Regions from separate parts of the Pseudarthrobacter sp. H2 genome, predicted to be linked through region 1. Evidence: riboswitches for the same ligand, from Rfam matches in the RefSeq annotation. Region 1 holds a riboswitch; each other region holds the start of a gene.
The links. A riboswitch is a leader RNA that binds a small molecule or an ion and turns the genes downstream of it on or off. The one in region 1 is predicted to bind glycine.

Region 1 (7,553 bases):
TCAGCGGCGATCCACTCGTGCTCGGCGGAGTACTTCAGTTCAGCGGCAACCTTGGCCATGTGTGTTTTTCCTTAAGTTTGGAGTGCAACAAGTGAGAGAGCGTCGGCCCAAACACTGCGAAAGGTGAGGGAGCGTCGGGAGTAATTACTTTTGGCGCTTGTAGAACGGCAGGGCAACAACCTCGAAGGGCTCCGCTTTGCCGCGCAGGTCGATGTCCAGGGCCGTGCCCGGCTCGGTGAGTGCAACATCCACGTAGGCCATGGCAACGGGGTAGCCGAGGGTGGGGGAGGGCTGTCCGGACGTGACCTCACCAACCACTACGCCGTCCTTGAGGACCGGGTAGTGCCCGCGGCCGGCACGGCGTCCGAGGCCCTTCAGGCCCACCAGCTTGCGCTCGGAACCGGCCTCCTTGGCGGCCTCCAGTGCCGAACGGCCCACGAAGTCGCCTTCCTTGCTTTTCAGCGCCACGACGGGACCCAGGCCGGCGTCGAACGGCGACCGTTCGAGCGAAAGCTCGTTGCCGTAGAGCGGCATGCCGGCCTCGAGCCGGAGCGAATCGCGGGAGGCGAGGCCGCACGGAACGATGCCGAACTCAGCCCCCGCTTCGGCCACCGAAGCCCACAGGGGGGCGGCGCCGTCGTTCGGTACAAAGAGCTCGAAGCCGTCCTCACCGGTGTAGCCGGTGCGCGCCAGGATGACGTCGTGGCCGGCCACGGTGACCTCGTTGAACGCGTAGTACTTGAGGTCGGTGACCAGCGCGTGCTGGGACTCATCGGTCAGCTTCAGCAGGATGGCCTCGGCCTTGGGCCCCTGGACCGCGACGAGGGACATCTCCGCGGAGACGTTCTCGACCTCTACGTCGAAGTCCGCGGCCCGCTCGGCCAGGGCAGCGGCGACGGTGGGTGCGTTGCCCGCGTTGGGGACCACCAGGTACTTCTCGTCGCCGAAACGGTAGGTGATGAGGTCATCGATGATGCCGCCGTCGGCGTTGCAGATGAGCGAGTATTTGGCTTTCCCGTCCGCGATTGCGGAGAGTTTGCCCACCAGAGCGTAATCCAGGAAGGCACCGGCTTCGGGTCCGGTGACCCAGACCTCGCCCATGTGGGAGAGGTCGAACAGGCCGGCGGATTTGCGCACGGCGTGGTGTTCGGCCAGCTCGGAGCTGTACTTCAGGGGCATCTGCCAGCCACCGAAGTCGGTGAAGGAGGCGCCGAGTTTCTTGTGCTCTTCGTAGAGCGCGGTGTAGTTCTCAGTCATGTCGGGATCCTTAGTTTTCAAACTCGGAAAGCGGCGGGCAGGAGCAGATCAGGTTGCGGTCCCCGCCGGCGCCGTCGATGCGGCCCACGGGCGGGAAGTACTTGTCCTGCTTGAGGTGGTGGACCGGGAACACGGCCTGCTCACGGCTGTAGGTCCGCGTCCACTCTGAGGAGACGACGGCGGACGCGGTGTGGGGTGCGTTGCGCAGCGGGCTGTTCTCCACGGTGAAGTCACCGTTGGCCACCTGGTCGATTTCCTGCCGGATGGTGATCATCGCTTCAATGAACCGGTCGATCTCCGCGAGGTCCTCGGATTCGGTGGGCTCCACCATCAGCGTGCCGGCAACCGGGAACGCCAGCGTGGGGGCGTGGAAGCCGTAGTCGATGAGGCGCTTGGCCACGTCCTCGGCGGTGACGCCGGTCTTCGCGGTCAGGTCGCGGAGGTCCAGGATGCACTCGTGCGCCACGAGCCCGCCCTCACCCGTGTACAGCACCGGGAAGTACTCGTTCAACCGTGCGGCGACGTAGTTGGCCGCGAGGAGCGCCGACTTCGTCGCCTCGGTCAGGCCTTCGCCGCCCATGAGCTTCACGTAGGCCCAGGAGATCGGCAGGACGCCGGCGGAACCGTAGTTGGACGCGGAGATGGCCACACCCTTTGACCCGCCGTGACCGTCGTCGTGGGCTGCCTTGTTGGCATCACCGGGCATGAACGGTGCCAGGTGGGCCTTGGCCGCGACCGGGCCGACGCCGGGTCCGCCGCCGCCGTGCGGGATGCAGAAGGTCTTGTGCAGGTTCAGGTGCGAGACGTCGCCGCCGAACTTGCCCGGCTGGGCCAGCCCGACCAGGGCGTTGAGGTTGGCGCCGTCCACGTAGACCTGGCCGCCGGCGGCGTGCACCGCGTCGCAGATTTCGGTGACGTCGGCGTCGTACACGCCGTGGGTGGAGGGGTAGGTGATCATGATGGCCGAGAGGGCGTCCTTGTTGGCCTCGATCTTGGCGTTCAGGTCGGCATGGTCGATCGTGCCGTCCGATGCGGTGGCCACGACGACGACCTTCATACCGGCGAGGACCGCGGAGGCGGCGTTGGTCCCGTGGGCCGAGGCCGGGATCAGGCAGACGTTGCGCTGGTCGTCACCGCGGGAGCGGTGGTAGCCGCGGATGGCCAGCAGGCCGGCGAGCTCGCCCTGGGATCCGGCGTTCGGCTGCAGCGACACCTGGTCGTAGCCGGTGATTTCGGCGAGGTCCGCTTCCAGCCCGGTGATGAGTTCGCGCCAGCCCTCGGTCTGGGAGTCCGGGGCGAACGGGTGGATGGAGGCGAATTCCGGCCAGGAGATGGCTTCCATCTCCGCGGTGGCGTTCAGCTTCATGGTGCACGAACCCAGCGGGATCATGGTGCGGTCCAGTGCCAGGTCCCGGTCACTCAGCCTGCGGATATAGCGCAGCAGCTGGGTCTCGGAGCGGTGGGTGTTGAACACCGGGTGCTGCAGGTAATCGGAGGTGCGGAGCACCGATCCGGGCAGTTCAAAGCCCTTCGCGTCGACAACCGGACCGGCACCGAAGGCGACGGCGATGGCTGAGAGGACCTCCGTCGTCGTGGTTTCATCAGCGGACACGCCGATGGTGTCGCCGTCGATGTGGCGCAGGTTGATGCCGCGTGCCTGGGCGGCGGCGATGACCTTGGCGGCCTTGCCCGGGACCCGGACCGTGACGGTGTCGAAGAAGGTATCGGCGACCAGTTCGCGGCCGGCGGCCTGAAGGGTGGTGGCCAGGGTGCGGGCGTTGTTGTGGACCTGTTCGGCGATTGCCTTGAGGCCGTCCGGGCCGTGGTAGACGGCGTAGAACGAGGACACGATGGCCAGCAGCGCCTGCGCGGTGCAGATGTTGGAGGTGGCCTTCTCGCGGCGGATGTGCTGCTCGCGGGTCTGCAGCGCCAGGCGGTACGCGGGAACACCGGCGTCGTCCTTGGACACACCGACCAGACGGCCCGGCATGGACCGCTCCAGGCCCTTCTGCACGGCCATGTAGGCCGCGTGCGGGCCGCCGAAGAACAGCGGGACACCGAAACGCTGGGTGGAGCCGACGGCGATGTCCGCGCCCTGCTCGCCCGGAGGGGTGATCAGGGTCAGGGCCAGCAGGTCAGCGGCCACCGTCACCAGCGCGCCGCGTTCCTTCGCCGCCGCGATCACGTCAGCGTGGTCAAACACCCGGCCCGAAACACCGGGCTGCTGCAGGACGACGCCGTTGATGACGCCGTCGGGCAGGCCCTTGGACAGGTCGGCGACCTCGACCTCGAAGCCGAGCGCCTCGGCGCGGCCCTTGACGATGGCGATGGTCTGCGGCAGGCAGTCGGCGTCCAGGACGGTCTTGCCGTCGTGGGCGGCCTTGTTCTTGTTCGCCCGGCGCATCATCAGCACGGCCTCAGCCACCGCCGTCGCTTCGTCCAGGAGGGAGGCGTTGGCGACCGGCAGGCCCACCAGGTCCTGGACCATGGTCTGGAAGTTCAGCAGCGCCTCCAGCCGGCCCTGCGAGATTTCCGGCTGGTACGGCGTGTAGGCGGTGTACCAGGCCGGGGCCTCGAGGATGTTCCGGCGGATCACCGGCGGCGTCACGGTGTCGTAGTAGCCCTGGCCGATCATCTGGACCGCGGTCTTGTTCTTCGAAGCCAGGCGGCGCAGCTCGGCGAGAACCTCGACCTCGCTCAGGGCGTCCTTCAGGAGCAGTGGGCTTGCCTGCCGGATGGAGTCCGGAACGGCGGTGTCGACAAGGCCGTCGACGCTGTCGTAGCCGACGAACTTCAGCATGGTGTCGATGTCGGACTGGCGGCGGGCGCCGATGTGCCGGTCTGCAAAGACGGTGGGCGCGGATTGGACGGTCATGAGGAACTCCATAATTCAGGTGGTGCAGATGCGCCACGTTGATTCGGGTTCCTCCCCGCTCTGTCTTGGACCTGAGAGTTTCCGCATTGCCCGCTCTCGCAGGGCGCCGCTTGCACCGTCGGTGAGCCCGGTTTCCCGGACTGCTTTCCAGAGTTGCCTTGCCGCGGCGGTACGTGGGCCTGAGAGATTCCTGGGGAGGATTTGCTCCTACGGCGCCTGCTGAACGTACCGGCAGGACTCTCCCGCCGCAGATCATAAGCACGATCACTTGTGAGTGATACGCCTCACAATATATCCGCTGTTCAGGTCACACGCAAACCGCCGCGTCAAAATCGCCGGAACCATTACGCTCGAATCGGCCTGCGGCAGGGGCCCTACGCGCCCAGCGGGGGGTGCGGGTACTCCGGCCCGCGCCGCTGGAACTGCAGCACATCCTTGTTCAGGATCACGCCGTCGCGGATTTCGACCGCCCGGCGGATGGTCTCATTGTCCGTCCACGCCCCGGGGCCGGAGATCACGGTCTCCAGGAACGGCAGCAGGGCCTCGCTGATCTCCCAGCTGGAGGAATCCCAGAGGTAGGAGGGGCTGTGGTCCACCGCGTAGTAGTCGATGTGGTCGCCCACCTGGAACATCGGCTCGGCGAAGGTGGTGTTTTTCGCCCAGCTGAAGCCCATGCCCTCATCGCAGGAAACATCCACGATCAGGCTGCCGGGCCGGAAAGCACCCAGATCCTCGGCGCGCAGGTAGGTCAGCGGCGCGTTGGGATCCTGCAGGGTGCAGTTGACCACGATGTCGCTTTCGGCGAGGAACGGCGCCAGCGGCACCCGCCCGCGTTCGGTGATGACCTCGCTGAGGAACGGCGCCTTGTCATCGTGGTCGAACTGGGCAATCCGCACCGAATGGATGGGCGAGGCCACCGCGGCCACACCCCGGCTGGTCAGGACCTGGACGTCGTGGACGCCGTGGGCGTTGAGCGCCGTGACGGCCCCGCGCGCCGTCGCGCCGAAACCGATGACGACGGCGCTGAGCCTCCGGCCGTAGTCCCCGGTGGAGCCCTTGAGGGCCAGGGAATGCAGCACCGAGCAGTAGCCGGCCAGTTCGTTGTTCTTGTGGAAAACGTGCAGGCCGAAGCCGCCGTCGCTGGCCCAGTGGTTCATCGCCTCAAAGGCGATCAGCGTGAGCTTCTTGTCGATCGCCAGCTGGGTGATGGCCCGGTCCTGGACACAGTGCGGCCAGCCCCAGAGGACCTGCCCGTCGCGGAGCTCGGCGAGGTCCTCGGGCTGCGGCTTGGGCAGGAGGACGACGTCGGCCTCCGCCAGGAGCTGCGCGCGCGGAACGATGCGCCCCACCAGCGGTGCCAGGTGGGCGTCCGACACGCCGAACCGCTCGCCGTAGCCCTTTTCGAGGATCAGCTGCTGCCGGAGTTCCGGGATGATGCGCTCCAGGTGCAGGGGATGGATCGGGAGGCGCCGCTCGTCAGGTTTCCGCGAGCCGGCAAGGACTCCCAGGGTGAGGCGGTCCGTCGAACCGGTCACTTCTTTTTGGGGCTGGCCGGCTTGGTGCTGGTGGCCTTGTCCATGGAGCTGGGCGGCGCTGCCGCGGTCCTCTTGTCGGCCCGCTTTTCCTTGAGGGACTTGCCGGATTTCTTGGATGCTGCTTGACGGGGGGATTTGTCAGCCATGATCGCTCCTGTAGCGGAACCGAAGAGGTTCCTGACTTCGAACGATACAGGTACCGGCCTAACCCGCCCCGGGGCAGCCGGGGCAGTCATGGGTGCTGCGCGGTGCGTGGATTGGAGCGGCTGACGGGAATCGAACCCGCGTATCGAGCTTGGGAAGCTAGCGCTCTACCATTGAGCTACAGCCGCGTTGCCGCGCTTTCCAGCGCCGCGGAACCTAGCTTACAACAGCCGGAGGACTTTGCCTGCCGCGGCACGGCCGCGCCGCCGCGGCGCGGCCGGTGAGCGCAGCCGGGTCAGCGCAGCCGGACCCGGCTGGGTCCCATAACGCTTCGGATAACTCTTCGGTAAAACCCCGCCGCGCGGCTGCCGGCGCCGGGCTTGCTGTTTATCCTGAAATGGCTAGCTGCAGTCTCGGGGGAACGGGCTACACCCACCAGCCATCGCCGAGCAAGGATTTCCGTGGCATTCGCAGAGTACGACGTCGTCATCGCGCGCGACGCGCTGAGCGTGTACAACTTTCTGCTGGACGGCCGGAATCTCCCGAGTTGGCGTGAGGGGATCAGGAGCGTCGAGCTGGAATCGGGCACCGAAGGCGCGAAGGGCGCCGTCTACCGGCAGACCCGCACCGGGCCCGGCGGGCGGCCCGTCGCCGCAGATTTTGAGATCATCGAAGCGCGGCCGGGCGCCGAGATCCAGTACCGGGTCATCGTCGGCCCGGAACGGCCGCACGGCGGCTACTACCTGAGCACCGAAGGTCACAACACGCGCGTCCGCTTCGCCCTGGAATACGAGCCCAAGGGGCTCCTGGACCGGCTCACGAACGTCTTCGGCCGGCGGATGAGGGCTGAAGTCGGCCAGCTTGACCAGCTCAAGGCCGTGCTGGAAGACATGCCTGAAGCGGAATAGGCGGCCCCGCGGCGGCCGTGCGGCCAAGTGCCGGCGCAGCCTCAGGGTAGGAGCCCCGGACCTGTCCCACCGGCCCCGTGCGGCCCGCCCGTGCGTCCCGCCTGCGGCGGATGCGGTATTTTTGATCGTGTGCTGATCTCTGACCGCGACATTCGTGCCGAAATAGATTCCCAACGGATTGTCCTTGAGCCGTTCGACCCTGCCATGGTCCAGCCGTCGTCGGTGGATGTGCGGATTGACAAGTTCTTCCGGCTCTTCGACAACCACAAGTACGCCCACATCGATCCCTCGGAGGAACAGCCCGAGCTGACCCGCCTGGTCGAGGTTGACTCCGGTGAGCCATTCATCCTGCACCCGGGGGAGTTCGTCCTGGGCTCCACCTACGAGACCGTCAGCCTTCCCGATGACATCGCCGCCCGGCTCGAGGGTAAGTCCTCGCTGGGCCGCCTGGGCCTGCTGACACACTCGACGGCGGGTTTCATCGACCCCGGCTTCTCAGGCCACGTCACGCTCGAGTTGTCCAATATGGCCACGCTGCCGATCAAGCTGTGGCCGGGCATGAAGATCGGCCAGTTGTGCTTCTTCCGTCTCAGCTCGGCGGCCGAGTTTCCCTACGGCTCCGGTGAGTACGGCAACCGTTACCAGGGCCAGCGCGGCCCGACGGCAAGCCGCAGCCACCTGAACTTCCACCGCACGGAGCTCTAGCCACAGGCTGATATGTAGGTCGGGTTGTCAATAGGCGTGGATGAGCGGCTCCTGGCTTTTGGTTCCGGGGGCCCCTCATCGTGTGCCGGCCGGTCGTGGTGAGGTGTGTTGGCGGGTGTTGTCTCGACT
Region 2 (7,553 bases), 1.3 Mb from region 1:
GCAGCAGGCATCGCGACGCGCCGGACCCGCACGGGTGCCGGCGCTTCGCCGTTTTGTGACCCGGCGCGGCCCAGATTAACGGTTGGGCGCCGAAGCCGGTGAAGCTCTCGCCAGCAGGCACGGGCGCTCGTACGCTTGAACTGTCTGATCCTTTGAGGGGGTAGCCGAGTTGAAAAAGATCCAGGTGTGGCTTGTCGCCCTTCTGATGGCCGCCGGTCTGGGCCTGCTGGCTCCCGGCCCCGCCGTCGCGGACTCCTACTGCGGGCTGGTCTGGGGATCGCTCGTCAAGGCGGATCCCGCCATGAGCCAGGCGAAGGTGGTCAACGTCAGGACCGGGCAGCACTACTGCTTCGACCGGCTGGTCATTGACCTCAACGGAGCAGTGGCCGGCTACACCGTCGGCTATGTCAAGGAAGTGGGGCAGGAAGGCTCCGGGGCACCGATCCCGTTGCGGGGCCAGGCGTTCCTCCGTGTCACTGTCAACGCGCCCGCCTACGACGACAGCGGCAAGGCCACCTACAACCCGGCGGACAAGAACGAACTGAGCAATGTAACCGGCTACCAGACCTTCCGGCAGGTGGCGTGGGCAGGCAGTTTCGAAGGCTACTCCGGCCTGGGGCTCGGGGTCCGGGCACGGCTGCCGTTCCGGGTGTTCACCCTGGCCGGCCCCGACGCAGGATCACGCCTCGTGGTCGACGTCGCGCACTTCTGGTAACAAGCACTTCTGGTAGCAGGCACTTGCTGGAAGCAAGCACTTCCGGTAACAACGACGCCGGGCCGCGCCGAAGGCAGGCCCGCGCCCAGGCCGCTTAGTAAGCTGACTGAGAAATTCCGGCCGGGATCGTCGCCGGCCGGATCCCGCCGGAGTAGCGTCTGGAGTACCGGCCCCAGCGGCAGCGGGCGAAACGGTATCGGACCCACCCAGGAGGATTCATGAAAGCATCACCTACTCTCACGGCCAACCTGCAGGCAGTCCTCGCGGACCTGATTGAGCTTCACATCCAGGGCAAGCAGGCGCACTGGAACATTGTGGGAACCAACTTCCGGGACCTTCACCTGCAGTTGGACGAGATCATCGATGCGGCACGTGTCTTCGCGGACGAGACGGCGGAGCGCATGCGCGCCCTCCACGCACTGCCGGACGGCCGCAGCTCGACGGTCTCCAAGTCCACGTCCCTGGCCGAATTCCCGGCTGGCCTGATCAATACCAAGGATGCGATCGAACGGATCGTCGCCGCCCTTGAGGCGGCAGTCGGCACGATGCGCAAGGTCCACGACGAGGTGGACGAAGAGGACCCCACGTCGGCGGACCTGCTGCACGCCATCATCGCCAGGCTGGAGCAGTTCGCCTGGCTGGTAAACGCCGAGACCATGAAGCCCACGGCCAGCGTCACCACCGCCAACAGCAAGTAGCACCGCTCGCCCTTTACCGCAAGCTTTCCAGAGCGTCCGACGCCGGGTTCCTCCCGGCGCCGGACGCCTCTCTTTAACCCGCGACGATGCCCTTGACTTCCGCCGCGGACAGCGAATACTTAAGTATGTGCTTAACAATCCAGCGCAACCGCAAGCAGGGGATCAGGAGCTCGACGGCGTCTTCCATGCGCTCGCCGACCCCACCCGCCGCGCCATGCTCGTCAGGCTCTGCGAGGGGCCGGCCACGGTCTCCCAGTTGGCGGAGCCGTTCGGGATGAGCCTGCCCGGGATTGTGCAGCATCTTCAGGTCCTGGAAGCCAGCGGCCTGATCCGCAGCGAAAAGATCGGCCGGGTGCGCAGCTGCAGCGTCAACCCTGCCGCGGTCCGGCGCGCAGAGAACTGGCTGGGCCAGCGCCGGACGCCGGGGGAGCGCCGACTCGACCGGCTTGAGAGCTTTCTGGATACCCAGCCACCCCACTGAACAGATACCAGGAGTCCGCCATGAGCACCCCCATCACGCACGCCAGTTTCAGCCTGGAGCGCCAGCTGAACGCCTCGCCGTCGAGCGTTTTCCGCGCGTTCTCGGACCATGCGAGCAAGAAAAAGTGGTTCGCCGGGCCGCCCGAATGGAACCAGGGGGAGTCGAACCTGGACTTCAGGGAGGGCGGCCGCGAGACGGACGTCGGCGGCCCCGCCGGCGGCTTCGTCTCCACGATGCACGCGGTCTACCACGACATCGTGGAGAACGAACGGATCGTCTACACCTACGAGATGCTCCTGGATGGGGTGCGCATGTCCGTTTCGCTCAGCACCCTGGAGCTGGAGCCCGACGGCGACGGCACCCGGCTGACCCTGACCGAGCAGGGCGCCTTCTTCACCGGCAGCGTCGAAAGCGATGCGGCCCAGGTGGCAGGCCGCAAGGAAGGCACCAACGGCCTGCTGGACGCGCTCAAGGCCTTCGTCGAGGGAAGCTGAGCCGGCTGGCCGCCGTCGTCCGCTCCGTCAGCGTGCGGTGGGCACCTTGCGGAGGGCGGCGGCGGCGAGGACGGACGCTCCGGCCATCAGCACCAGCGCGATGGCGGCCGTGACGTGGACGCCTGATTCGAAGGCGGCACGGGCGGCCGCCGTCACCGCCTCCGCCAGCGGCGCCGGCAGGGACTGCGCCAGCTCGACGGCACCGGCGAGCGTCTCGCCTGCCTGCGCGGTGGCCGTACCGGTTGATTGGCCGGCCGCCGGTTCGCCCAGTCCCGCGGGCAGGTGGAGGTTGCGCTGGTAGGAGGCGGTCAGGATGGACCCCAGAATCGCCGTGCCCAGCAGGGACCCCACCTCGTAGCCGGTCTCGGAGATCGCCGCGGCAGCGCCGGATTTCTCCGCCGGGGCCGCGCCCAGGATCAGGTCGTTGGAGATCGTTTCGGCCGCGCCGACGCCGAGGCAGAGGACCAGCAGGGCGGCCAGCAGGATCCCCGGGCCGTGGCTGTGGTCACCGAAGGCCACCAGGAAGTAGCCCGCCGCGCTCAGCAGGAGTCCGCCGGCCACGACGAAGCCGGGACGGACCTTCCGCACGAGCGGCACGACGAGCAGGCCCGCCGCGACGGTGGCGATCAGCGCCGGGATCATGGCGACGCCGGACTCGGAGGGGGACTGGCCCTCCAGCAGTTGCAGGTGCTGGGCCAGGAACAAAATGAAGCCGTTGAAGGAAAACAACGCCAGGACGTTGGCGGTAATCGCCGTGCTGAAGACCCTGTTGCCGAAGAGGCTGACGTCCAGCAGCGGTGACGCCGCGGCGGACTGCTCCTTGCCGTTCGGGGCCCGACCTCCTTGTTCCCGAGTCCCGTGCAGCAGGGCCCGCTGCCGGCGGATGAAGACGTAGCCCATGAGCAGGCCGAAGCCCATCGCGGCAACGGGTTCCGGTGCCAGGCCGTGGGTGGCGAGGGCCTTGATGCCGTAGACCACGGGAACCATCACCAGCAGGGACAGGATGATGCTGGGAACGTCCACCCGGCCCGGCTGGGGGTCGCGCGATTCCGGGACCAGGACCGGGCCGAGCACCAGCAGCGGCAGGATGATCGGCACCGCCACCAGCAGGATTGCACCCCACCAGAAGTGCTCCACGAGCCAGCCGCCGAAGATCGGGCCGAGCGCGGCGCCGCCGGAGAAGCCTGCAGCCCAGATGGCCACGGCCAGCCGGCGCCTGTTGGGCTGCGGGAAGATGTTGCGGATCAGGGAGAGCGTGGACGGCATCAGCATCGCGCCGAAGAATCCCAGTCCGACGCGGCCGGCGATCAGCCATTCGGCGCTCGGTGCGAAGGCGGTCGCCGCCGAGACCGCGGCGAAACCGGCGCTGCCGATCAGGAGCAGCTTGCGGCGGCCGATCCTGTCGCCCAGGCTGCCCATCGCCACGAGCAGTCCCGCCAGGACCAGGGGGTAGGCGTCGACAATCCAGAGCAGCTGGACGCCGGTGGCGTCGAGGCTGCGGGCGATGGACGGCAGCGCGAAGGTCAGCGCGGTGTTGTCCACCGCCACGAGCAGTACCGGGAACATCAGCACGGCCAGGGCCAGCCAGTCGCGCCACGGTGCGCGCGGGGCCGGGACAGTCGGCGTGGCGGTGCTGCCGGTGAGCGGGCTGAAAGATGTGTTGCTCATGAAGATAACTATACCGTCTGGACGGTATAGTTAAGAAATGGTGCCGGTGCCGGGCATGATAGGAACCATGGCCAGAAAACCCGTAGCCCGCGAAGCCGTCCTTGATGCCTTCGAATCCCTCCTGATCGATGAGGGCGAGCGGGCAGCGACGCTGGATGCCGTCGCCAGGCTGGCGGGGGTCTCCAAGGGCGGGCTGCTGTACCACTTCCCGAACAAGGAAGCCATGATCTCCGTGCTGCTCGAACGGCTGGACCGGCTCCTTGCCGAGGACGTCAAGGCCATGGCGGCCGCTCCGGAAGGTGCCGCAGCCTACTTCATCAAGTCCTCGGTCTGGGCGGACACCCCGATGGACCGGGTCTTCGTGGCCGCCACCCGGCTGGCCGAAGTCGCGCATGAGGAGACCCTGCACCGCTTCGCGGCCGGCCAGGCCCGCTGGCTCGAACTTTTGGCCGCCGACATCGGCCCCGGGATGGCCAAGGCCGTCCTGTACATGGGGGACGGGCTGTACTTCAACGCCATGCTGGCCCGCGGCCCCGGCGGCCCGCTCCCCGAGGTGGGCGGCGACGTCGAAAGCCTGCTGGCCGCCGTCGAACGGCTGCGCGGCTGAGCGGTTTGCGGCTGTCGATATAGTCCCCGGCTGCCGAAGTCGCCGGAAGCGTGCCAGATCGCAGCAACCTTCCGGCGAGCCCGCGTGCTGACCGGCGACTTCGCGGCCGCGGACCGCCTGGCGGTGCCGTTCTGCCGGCCGACGTCGAAAGCCTGCTGGCCGCCGTCGAACGGCTGCGCGGCTGAGCGGTTTGCGGCTGTCGATATAGTCCCCGACTGCCGAAGTCGCCGGAAGCGTGCCAGATCGCAGCAACCTTCCGGCGAGCCCGCGTGCTGACCGGCGACTTCGCGGCCGCGGACCGCCTGGCGGTGCCGATCTGCCGGCCGACGTCGAAAGCCTGCCGGCCGACGTCGAAAGCCTGCCGGCCGCCGTCGAACGGCTGCGCGGCTGAGCCTGCGGCTGTCCCTCGTAGGAGTTTGCAGACGCGGGCCGGACGGAGGACAATGGGGGCCAGTGACTGTTGTCACCGCAATTGAATATGCCTTTGATCTGCGGCGGGAGAGTTCTGCTAGTAGGTACAAGCAGGCGCCGTAGGAGCAAACCCTCCCCAGGAATCTCTCAGGCCCATGTACCGCCGCGGCAAGGCAACTCTGGAAAGTAGCAGGCTGTCCAGCCCGGCTCCGGGTCCGTCCCGGACAATTGGCCCTGACATGCTGTGCTCACCGACGGTGCAAGCGGCGCCTGCGACAGCGGGCAAAGCGGAAACTCTCAGGTCCAATACAGAGCGGGGAGGAACCCGAACCAATGTGGCGCACCCTGCGCCGCCTTATTTATGGAGTTCCTTGTGACTGTTACCCCAGCCTCCACGTCCTTCGTTGACCGGCATATCGGCGCCCGCCGCCAGTCCGACGTCGACGCCATGCTGAAGGCTGTCGGCTACGACACCGTCGATGCGCTCGTGGACACCGCCGTCCCGAAAGACATCAGGCAGGACTCCCCGCTGGAGCTCTCCGAAGCCCTCAGCGAGGTCGAAGTCCTCGCCGAACTGCGCAGGATCGCCGCGAAGAACAAGACCGCTGTCCAGATGATCGGCCAGGGCTACTACGACACCCTGACCCCGCCGGTGATCCGCCGGAACATCCTCGAGGCCCCCGCCTGGTACACCGCCTACACGCCGTACCAGCCGGAAATCTCGCAGGGCCGGCTCGAGGCGCTGCTGAACTTCCAGACCATGGTCCAGGACCTCGTGGGCCTGCCGGTCGCCAACGCCTCCCTGCTGGACGAGGCCACCGCCGTCGCCGAGGCCGTGCTGATGATGCGCCGGGCGAACAAGAACAAGGCCGCCCACGACGGCAAGACCGTGCTGGACGCCGACTGCCTGCCGCAGACCATCGCCATCGTCAAGGGCCGCGCCGAGGCGCTCGGCTTCGAGGTCGAGGTCGCCGACCTGTCCAAGGGCCTGCCCGACGGCGTCATCAACGGCGTCGTGCTCCAGCAGCCCGGCGTTTCGGGCCGGGTGTTCGACCACTCCGCCGTCATCGCCGAGGCCAAGGAACGCGGCGCCCTCGTCACCGTCGCCGCCGACCTGCTGGCCCTGACGCTCATCACCCCTCCTGGCGAGCAGGGCGCGGACATCGCCGTCGGCTCCACCCAGCGCTTCGGCGTCCCGCTGTTCTTCGGCGGCCCGCACGCCGCCTACATGGCTGTGCAGAAGGGCCTCGAGCGGTCCATGCCGGGCCGGCTGGTCGGCGTGTCCAAGGACGACGCCGGCGTTCCCGCGTACCGCCTGGCGCTGCAGACCCGCGAGCAGCACATCCGCCGCGAGAAGGCCACCTCCAACATCTGCACCGCGCAGGCGCTGCTGGCCATCGTGTCCTCCTTCTACGCCGTCTATCACGGCCCGGACGGCCTCAAGGCAATCGCCGAAACCACGCACGGCCATGCCAGGACGATCGCCGCGTCGCTGAAGGCCGCCGGCCTTTCCGTGCTGCACACGTCCTTCTTCGACACCGTCACCGTCTCCGTCCCGGGCAAGGCCGCCGGAATCATCGCCGCCGCCGAGGCCAAGGGCATCAACCTGCGTGCCATCGACGCGGACACGGTCGGCATCTCCACCGATGAGGCGACGACGGCGGGCATCGTCGCCGACGTCGTGGCCGCCTTCGGCGCCGGCGTGGCGGGCAGCGCCTCCGACGCCGCCTTCGCCCTGGACGCCGCCGTCGAACGGACCTCGGACTACCTGCAGCACCCGGTCTTCAACACCCACCGCTCCGAGACCCAGCTGCTGCGCTACATCCGCCGGCTCTCGGACCGCGACCTCGCGCTGGACCGCACCATGATCCCGCTGGGCTCGTGCACTATGAAGCTGAACGCCACCGCGGAGATGGAGGCCATGTCCTGGCCGGAGTTCGCCTCCATCCACCCCTTCGCCCCCGAGTCCCAGACCGCCGGCTGGCGTGAACTGATCGAGGACCTCGAGGCGCAGCTGACCGAGATCACCGGCTACGACCAGGTCTCCATCCAGCCCAACGCCGGTTCCCAGGGCGAGCTGGCCGGCCTGCTGGCCATCCGCGGCTACCACCGCTCCCGCGGCGAGGCGGGGCGCAACATCTGCCTGATCCCCGCCTCCGCGCACGGCACCAACGCCGCCTCCGCCGTGCTGGCCGGCATGAAGGTCGTCGTGGTCGCCACTTCCTCCGACGGTACGATCGACCACGCCGACCTCACCGCCAAGATCGAGCTGCACAAGGACGCGCTGGCCGCGATCATGATCACCTACCCGTCCACCCACGGGGTGTACGACGCCGACGTCCGCGAGGTCTGCGACGCCGTCCACGCCGCCGGCGGCCAGGTCTACGTGGACGGCGCCAACCTCAACGCCCTCGTCGGGCTGGCTCAGCCGGGCCTGTTCGGCGGCGACGTCTCGCACCTGAACCTGCACAAGACCTTC
Region 3 (7,553 bases), 540 kb from region 1:
TGTGCAGCTCCAGAGGATCCACCTCGTCCCCGCAACACTGCAAGTGCGAGGCTCCACTGCTGCTCCTCCAGCTGGAAACTGATCACTGTTCCGGCGTTTACGCAGGTATCCGGGCGGGCCCTCCCTAACTCCATCAGCGCGCGCGATCGGCATCGACGGACTCAGTGTCCACAACGTGCTGACCACCCGGAACCGGTCTACAAATCGTCTCGGCGGGGGCGAAGCGTGGACTTCTGAGAATGTCAATCAGACACGAGCCCACTTTGCCCTGGTATCGCAGTCTGATCGGGGACCAGCAGTGGGCCTCATTCCCGCGTGGGTCAGGAACGTCAAACGGCCCTGGCCACAACTGGCCAGGCTTCAGCAGCCCGATGAGCGACCGCGATTTCGAGCAGTGACGGAGCGTTCCGGGAGCGCTGCAGCTGAGGATTCCTAGCCAGGATTCCTGGGAGGGGCCCAGCGCGCAGGAGGGGGATAGATTTAGCTCGCGATCGTGGTTGAAACCCATCCGAGACTGAGAACCAGCGTCAGGACCATAGCCCAAGTGATGGCCAGCGCGGTGCTGTAGTACCAGTAGCTCTTGAAGTGGCTCATGACGTTCTTCGTTCCGGTATCGATGGCCTCCTGGTGGTCCGGTGTTCTCAGGCCGGGGGACGTGGCTGGAAGTGGAGTGTTTCAAGATAGTTTTCGTCGTACTTCTCTTCCCGGGGTTCATCATTCGGGAAACCACCGGGAAGTGTGCCCTGGTTCAGGCCAGCCAGAAGGACATGCTCAAGCCCCGGCTCGGTGTTCATGGTCGTTGTCTGGACGGTTCCGGTGGCCAGACCCGGTATTTTGGCGTTGGCCATTTCATCGATTCCGGCCACGCCGGCTGCGACCAGGAGAAACGCCGCGACGGCTGCCAGCCCGGGAACTATTTTTCTTCTCCATGCGCTCATACCCTGATCATGGGCTCCCCACATGGGAACAGGGCACCGATTCCCTATGGCGAGGCTGTGATAGCCAGTCGGCCCCGATGCTGATCCAGTGCCAGACACCGGCGGTGAGATCCACCGACCTCTGCGTTGTGCCCCGTCCCCGGTGAAGTGCGCGGATACTGGGAGGCTAAGGCGTGTCAGGCGCCCGGCCCGCGGTCCAGGTCAAGGCCTTCCGCGGTCCAGGTCAAGGCCTTCCGCGGTCGCCAGCCTTCTTGGCTCGTGCAGGATTTCCAGTTGCTGGTTGTTGAGGTCCATCAAAAGCTCGATCTCTTCTTTTGCTTCACGTTGGTGTCGTAGTCGTGCTGCGCTATCGCCGCGGCGACCGCGTCCTTGCGCTTGGCGGCGATAAGCAGGATAGCGCCTTGGAGCCCGGCCAGCATGGAGAGCAAGAGGTTCAAAAAAATTTAGGGATACGGGTCCCAGGCGTTGTTCGCCAGCGCTCAGGTGTTGATGGCGAACGGGTGCCCCGGCCATGAACCTGCCGGGGGCACCCGGAAGGCACGCCAACATCCGTTGACAACATCATTGAGATTCCTGCGGATCGTACGTGCCCGCTCCACCGGGGCTAAACCGTCCTGTGGACGGCTGGGCGCCTACTGGCGCAAGCGCCTGGCGGCAAGTGTGAACCAGCACCGGATCATGGACGCGGTCACCGAAGTCGTGACCACCACCGGGGTGCTCAAGGGCCGCAACCGCAGGGCACTTGACTCGACGGTCCTGGATGACGCGGGTCGCACGGCAGGACACCGTCACGCAGCTGATCGCCGCCGTGCGCCGCTTCGGCCGCGATGTTCCCGGCGGCAAGGACCTGATCGCGGCCCACCCCATCGAGTACGACTACACCCGGGCCGGCAAACCGGACATCGCCTGGAACGACGCGCCAGCCAGGGGGCGACAAGGAATATTCGGCCCGGGTGAAACGCCGTCCTCACCGCCTCCGGGCGATCAAATGCCGTTCAGTTGGATGCGGTCGGGTTCGGTCCTCATTGTCCGACCGACGCACCTTTGCTGAGGAGCTCCGTGGCAGCATTTTTGTCCGACTGGAGCTCGTCCTGGAACGTCGCGTAGCGGGCCAGGTGGGACGGGCGTTTGCGCAGGACGAGCCAGGCGGCGCCGAGCACGATGAACCAGACCGGGGTGACCAGGAGCGCCACGAGGGTGTCCGGCTGCGTGGTCAGCGCCCAGAGGACGAAGGCGAAGAACGCGAAGACCACCCAGACCATGGGGATGCCGCCGGGCATTTTGTACTTGGAGGCCTCGTGCAGGTGCGGGCGGCGGGAACGGAACTTCAGGTAGCTGGCCAGGATCATGGACCAGACGAAGACGAAGCAGACGGCGGACACGGTGGTGACCATGTCGAAGGCCTTGCCGATGTCCGAGCCCGCGTACATCAGGATGACGCCGGAGAGCAGCAGGACGCAGGAGAGGAACAGGGCGTTCTGCGGGACCTTGCGGCGGGAGAGGCGGCTGAACACGCCGGGGGCGTCGCCCTCCTGGGCCAGGCCGTAGACCATGCGGGAGGTGGAGTAGATGCCGGAGTTGGCCGAGGACATGGCCGAGGACAGGACCACCAGGTTCACGATGGTGGCCGCGGCGCCGAGGCCGGCGAGGGAGAACATGGCGATGAACGGGCTGTGGCCGGCCTGGAACTGGGTCCAGGGGGTGACGGACATCAGGATGATGAGGGCGCCGACGTAGAAGAGCAGCACGCGGATGGGGATGGAGTTGATGGCCTTGGGCAGGTTCTTCTCCGGGTCCTTGGCCTCGGCGGCGGTGGTGCCCACCAGTTCGATGCCTACAAAGGCGAACACGGCGATCTGGAAGCCGGCAACAAAACCCATGAATTCGTTGGGGAAGAAACCGCCGTGGCTCCACAGGTTCGAGAAGGTGGCCGGGCCGGCGTCGGACTGGAAACCGCTGAAGATCATGAACAGGCCCACAATGATCAGTGCGGCGATGGCGATGATCTTGATGAGGGCGAACCAGAACTCGGTCTCACCGAACGCCCTCACCGTGGCGAGGTTCAGGAGCAGGAGGATGCCAATGGTGACCAGGCCCGGGATCCACAGCGGCAGCCCCGGCCAGAGTTCCTGGGAGTAGCCGGCGATGGCGATGACGTCCGCGATGCCGGTGATCACCCAGCAGAACCAGTAGGTCCAGCCGGTGAAGAACCCGGCCCACGGGCCCAGGAGGTCCGCGGCGAAGTCGCTGAAGGACTTGTAGTGCAGGTTGGACAGCAGGAGTTCGCCCATGGCCCGCATGACGAAGAACAGCATGAAGCCGATGATCATGTACACGAAGATGACGGACGGGCCGGCGGCCGAGATGGTCTTGCCGGAGCCCATGAACAGGCCGGTGCCGATCGCGCCGCCAATGGCGATCAGCTGGATATGCCGGTTACTGAGCTGCCGCTCAAGATGGGGGGTTTCAACAATCATGGAAGGGGGAGGATGAATCGTCATGAGGAACTCCATTGTTCAAGTGGCGCCAAGGTGCCACGATGATTCGGGTTCCTCCCCGCTCTGTAATTGGACCTGAGAGTTTCCGCGTCCTGCTGTCGCAGGTGCCGCTTGCACCGTCGGTGAGCCCGGTTGCCCGGGCTGCTTTCCAGAGTTGCCTCGCCGCGGCGGTACATGGGCCTGAGAGATTCCTGGGGAGGATTTGCTCCTACGGCGCCTGCTGAATGTACCGGCAGGACTCTCCCGCCGCGGATCATAGGCTTTTTCAGTTTTGAGTGATGCGAGTCACAACACTAGCGTGGAGAACGGCTCCAGGCAACCAGCCAGCCGCCAATACCGTTCGCGCACTCAGCGGGCCAGAACTGTATTCGGAGCTCGTGTTAGCCGCGGCTCTCTTCGGGTCCTTCGGTGTCGATGTGTTCTTTGCGGACTTCCTCATTGACTGTGACCTCATCGGTGACCGTTTCGGTGCCGATGCGGACCCGTTCGACCGGGACGGTCTCCTTGGTAACTATGAGTCGTTCCTCGTGGAGGATGACCTCGCGCTCGTCGTCTTTGTCCGGACCGTTCATCGCCTCGCTGCGGTTTTCCTCCGTGATCGGTTCTCGCTCGATTCGGACTTCTTCGCGCTGCACTGGCACCGTCCTGGTGACGTTTTCCGTGGTGACGTATTTACGCAGGCGTGGCCGGCCGGGGGCCGGCTGTTCGGCACCGATGTCCGGGCGCGTCTGGGGCTGGGTCATGGCGTCGTCCGTAGTGGGCGCTGTGGCGTCGCGTTGTCCGGTGGGCGCGGTGGCGTCGCGTTGTCCGATGGGCGCTGTGGTGTCGTATCCGGTGGCGCCCGTGGCGTCCCGTGCGCCGGTGCGGTCCGTGCCGGTGGCGTCGGGAGCGTCGTTGCGGTCGGTTTCGGTGGTGTCGCGTTGTCCGGTGGTGCGGGTGGCGTCGGGTGCGTCGTTGCGGTCGGTTCCGGCGGTGTCGCGTTGTCCGGTGGTGCGGGTGGTGTCGTATCCGGTGGCGTCGCGTTGTCCGATGGGCGCTGTGGTGTCGTATCCGGTGGCGCCCGTGGCGTCCCGTGCGCCGGTGCGGTCCGTGCCGGTGGCGTCGGGTGCGTCGTTGCGGTCGGTTTCGGTGGTGTCGCGTTGTCCGGTGGGGGTCATGGCGTCGTCCGTGGTGGGCGCGGGGGCGTCGTATCCGGTGGCGTCGCGTTGTCCGATGGGCGCTGTGGTGTCGTATCCGGTGGCGCCCGTGGCGTCCCGTGCGCCGGTGCGGTCCGTGCCAGTGGCGTCGGGTGCGTCGTTGCGGTCGGTTTCGGTGGTGTCGCGTTGTCCAGTGGGGGTCATGGCGTCGTCCGTGGTGGGCGCGGTGGCGTCGCGTTGTCCGGTGGTGCGGGTGGCGTCGGGTGCGTCGTATCTGTCCGTGCCGGGGGCGGCGGTGGAAGCTGCGTTATCTGTAGCCGCTTCGGTGTAGGTGCGTCCGCTGTCGAGCTGGTAGTGCTGGTAGAGCCGGCCTTCCTCGGCAGGCTCCAGGGGCCGATCGGCGTCGATCCGGGGCGCGTCCTTGACCTGGTTTTTGCTGTACGTGACGACAATGTCATTGCCCTCTGTCCGAGCACCTTGAAGGGGCACGAAGGATTCGGACATTCCGAACAAACCCGTCCTGACGGTCATCCAGCTGGGCTGTCCGTCATCGTTGTCCACGAAGACCTGGCCGATGGAGCCGATCTTTTCTCCGTCCTCCGAAAGGACATTTGCGCCTTGGCTGAGCAGGCGATCGATTTGTTCGGCGGTGAGCATGACGTCTCCTTGGATCTCATAGGTTGGAATAGTGCGTCCGATCGGGTGCCCTTGATGGACCACCTGACCGGTACCGGGCAGGACGCTTTGATGCTGACCGGTGCCTTGGAGGCGTCCGCGGCGCTGCGAACTGCCTGGAGGGAGACGGGCCGCCGAAAGAGCCCAGTATCAGGCTCTTCACAGACGAGGCCGTCACGGGGCTGATGTTCGCCATGACGGTGCCGTGCTGGGACGCGATGATCGCAGCCGGCGGCGCGCTCACCGGATGTCGTCCGAAGACGAACCGCAGCAATGACGGGACGAGCATGTCGTAGAAGATTTTGGAAATGCTGGCACCCGCAACCGGTGAGGACTGGCCGGGTGCTTTGTTGGTGCTGCCGAGCTTCACCGGAGGGTCGAGACCCTCTTGATGCACCGGCTGGGCCGGGGTTCTGCGCTTCAACTTCGTGAGCGGCGGCCGGACGGCGAAGGCGACCAGGAACTGGAGAATGAACGTTTTCATTACCGCCAGTCCGGCTTGGATCCGGTGGAGAATATCCAAAGTATGCGCTGCCATTCGATCAGGAGGCTGGGACCGGTCCCGCGCGGGGAGGTCTTCCCGCGCCGTTTTTCGTGTTATATCACGAACGCCGCTTTATTAGGAAGCCCCCTTATGAATGACCGCGATGCACTCATCATCGCCCTGCAGGCGGTCCAGATGCGGATAGGTGACATCGTGAACCGGCGCCATGGTTGGTGGCCGGGGTGCCATACTGAGGTCAATTGCGATGCTGGGTCGATTGGAATCGGGCCATTGATTGTGGACCGGGGGTCACGACATGCTGCTGGACACATCGACGCTTCGTGTGGCGTTGGCTGTGGTCGACCTGACACTTCTGCTGCTCTTCTACTTCGTCACCTACCGGCGGACGCGTTCCGCATACAGTGGCTGGTGGTGCGTGGCCCTGCTGCTTTTCCTGGCGGGCAACGCCGCGTATCTGCTGGACGGCACGGTCCACCAGGTGTGGGCCAACCCCTCGGGCAACGTGCTGCTTGTGTCGGGAGCGGCCAGCATCTGGGCCGGCGCCCGTTCGCTGCGGACCGCCGCTCCGCGCAGCTGGGTCCTCGCCGTCGCTCCCGCGATCACCGCCGTGGCGTCCGTGCTGGACCACCCGGCCACCAACATCTGGGCGGGCGGGCCCGCGTACCTCGTCTTCATGGGCACGCTGATCGGACTGGGCTGCAGGGAGCTGTTCGTGCTGGACCGCGACTTTTCGCACGCGCACCGCACGCTCGCCGTCGGCTCGGGGATCCTTGCCGTGTACTATTTCGGCCGGTTCATCGCCTTCGTCACCGACGGGCCCGCGGGTCCGGTGTTCGGCTCCGTCTTCGGATCGGTGACCACCACTGTCTTTTCGGCCGTGATCCTGGTGGTCGCGTCCTTCACCATGGCCGAGCTGAGCTACGAGCAGCAGACGCAGGACCTCCGCTCCCGCGCCACCTTGGACGGCCTGACCGGGCTGCTCAACCGCACGGCCTTCATGGACCTCGCCGCGGTCGAACTGCGCCGGCTCAACCTGGCCAGGACGCCCACATCGCTCATCCTGGCCGACCTGGACCATTTCAAGACCATCAATGACGAGTTCGGGCACTCCGCGGGAGACACCGCACTGCAGGCCTTCGCGGACGCCTGCACGGCCACGGTGCGCTCCACCGACCTCGTGGGCCGCTACGGCGGGGAGGAATTCATCCTGCTCCTGCCGGGTGTGAGGCCCGAGCGCGCCAGCGAAATCGCTGCCGACATCAGCCGCCGGCTCCATTCCCGCCGGCCAGAGGTGATTCCGCGCCTGCCCACCGTTAGCTACGGCATCGCCTCGACGGCTGCCGGCCGCGCGGACCTTGCGGCGCTGGCGACGTCCGCGGACGCGGCCCTCTACCGGGCGAAAACCCTCGGGCGGAACCGCGCGGTGCTGGCCACGAGTCTCCTCGAGGACAAAACAGCCTGAACGGGGTCCGCCCGCGGGGTGGCGTCAGCCCGCGGCGTCAGGAAATGACCCCGTCCACCAGCGCCTTGGCCTCGGCCTGGACCTGCTTGAGGTGCTCCGCGCCCTTGAAGGACTCGGCGTAGATCTTGTAGACGTCTTCGGTACCGGAGGGCCGGGCCGCGAACCAGGCGTTCTCGGTGACCACCTTCAGCCCGCCGATGGCCGCGCCGTTGCCGGGTGCTTCGGTCAGCTTGGCCGTGATGGTCTCGCCTGCCAGTTCCGTGGCGGTGACGTCCGACGCCGAGAGCTTGCCGAGCGCCGCCTTCTGCTCCCGCGTGGCCGCGGCATCGATCCGGGCGT

Region 2: another riboswitch for glycine. It lies ahead of gcvP (aminomethyl-transferring glycine dehydrogenase); the one in region 1 lies ahead of gcvP (aminomethyl-transferring glycine dehydrogenase).
Region 3: another riboswitch for glycine. It lies ahead of cycA (D-serine/D-alanine/glycine transporter); the one in region 1 lies ahead of gcvP (aminomethyl-transferring glycine dehydrogenase).

The regions. Positions count from the first base shown of each region.
Region 1 is NZ_CP189594.1:4,774,005-4,781,557, forward strand. Features, by position in the region: gene gcvH (glycine cleavage system protein GcvH) at 1-59, opposite strand, end outside; gene gcvT (glycine cleavage system aminomethyltransferase GcvT) at 145-1,257, opposite strand; gene gcvP (aminomethyl-transferring glycine dehydrogenase) at 1,268-4,132, opposite strand; glycine riboswitch at 4,183-4,288, opposite strand; glycine riboswitch at 4,290-4,387, opposite strand; gene ACQCSZ_RS22185 (N(5)-(carboxyethyl)ornithine synthase) at 4,507-5,667, opposite strand; gene ACQCSZ_RS22190 (hypothetical protein) at 5,664-5,813, opposite strand; tRNA gene ACQCSZ_RS22195 (tRNA-Gly) at 5,926-5,999, opposite strand; gene ACQCSZ_RS22200 (SRPBCC family protein) at 6,273-6,719, shown strand; gene dcd (dCTP deaminase) at 6,849-7,424, shown strand.
Region 2 is NZ_CP189594.1:3,426,145-3,433,697, reverse strand. Features, by position in the region: gene ACQCSZ_RS16015 (AMIN-like domain-containing (lipo)protein) at 170-715, shown strand; gene ACQCSZ_RS16010 (Dps family protein) at 934-1,413, shown strand; gene ACQCSZ_RS16005 (ArsR/SmtB family transcription factor) at 1,541-1,894, shown strand; gene ACQCSZ_RS16000 (SRPBCC family protein) at 1,915-2,388, shown strand; gene ACQCSZ_RS15995 (MFS transporter) at 2,416-4,056, opposite strand; gene ACQCSZ_RS15990 (TetR/AcrR family transcriptional regulator) at 4,124-4,663, shown strand; glycine riboswitch at 5,149-5,247, shown strand; gene gcvP (aminomethyl-transferring glycine dehydrogenase) at 5,436-7,553, shown strand, end outside.
Region 3 is NZ_CP189594.1:4,233,674-4,241,226, reverse strand. Features, by position in the region: gene ACQCSZ_RS19650 (LacI family DNA-binding transcriptional regulator) at 1-82, shown strand, start outside; gene ACQCSZ_RS19645 (hypothetical protein) at 642-938, opposite strand; gene ACQCSZ_RS19640 (hypothetical protein) at 1,232-1,375, opposite strand; partial or broken gene ACQCSZ_RS19635 (IS5/IS1182 family transposase) at 1,572-1,866, shown strand; gene cycA (D-serine/D-alanine/glycine transporter) at 1,961-3,439, opposite strand; glycine riboswitch at 3,595-3,692, opposite strand; gene ACQCSZ_RS19625 (DUF2382 domain-containing protein) at 3,817-5,229, opposite strand; gene ACQCSZ_RS19620 (GGDEF domain-containing protein) at 6,048-7,214, shown strand; gene pgm (phosphoglucomutase (alpha-D-glucose-1,6-bisphosphate-dependent)) at 7,252-7,553, opposite strand, start outside.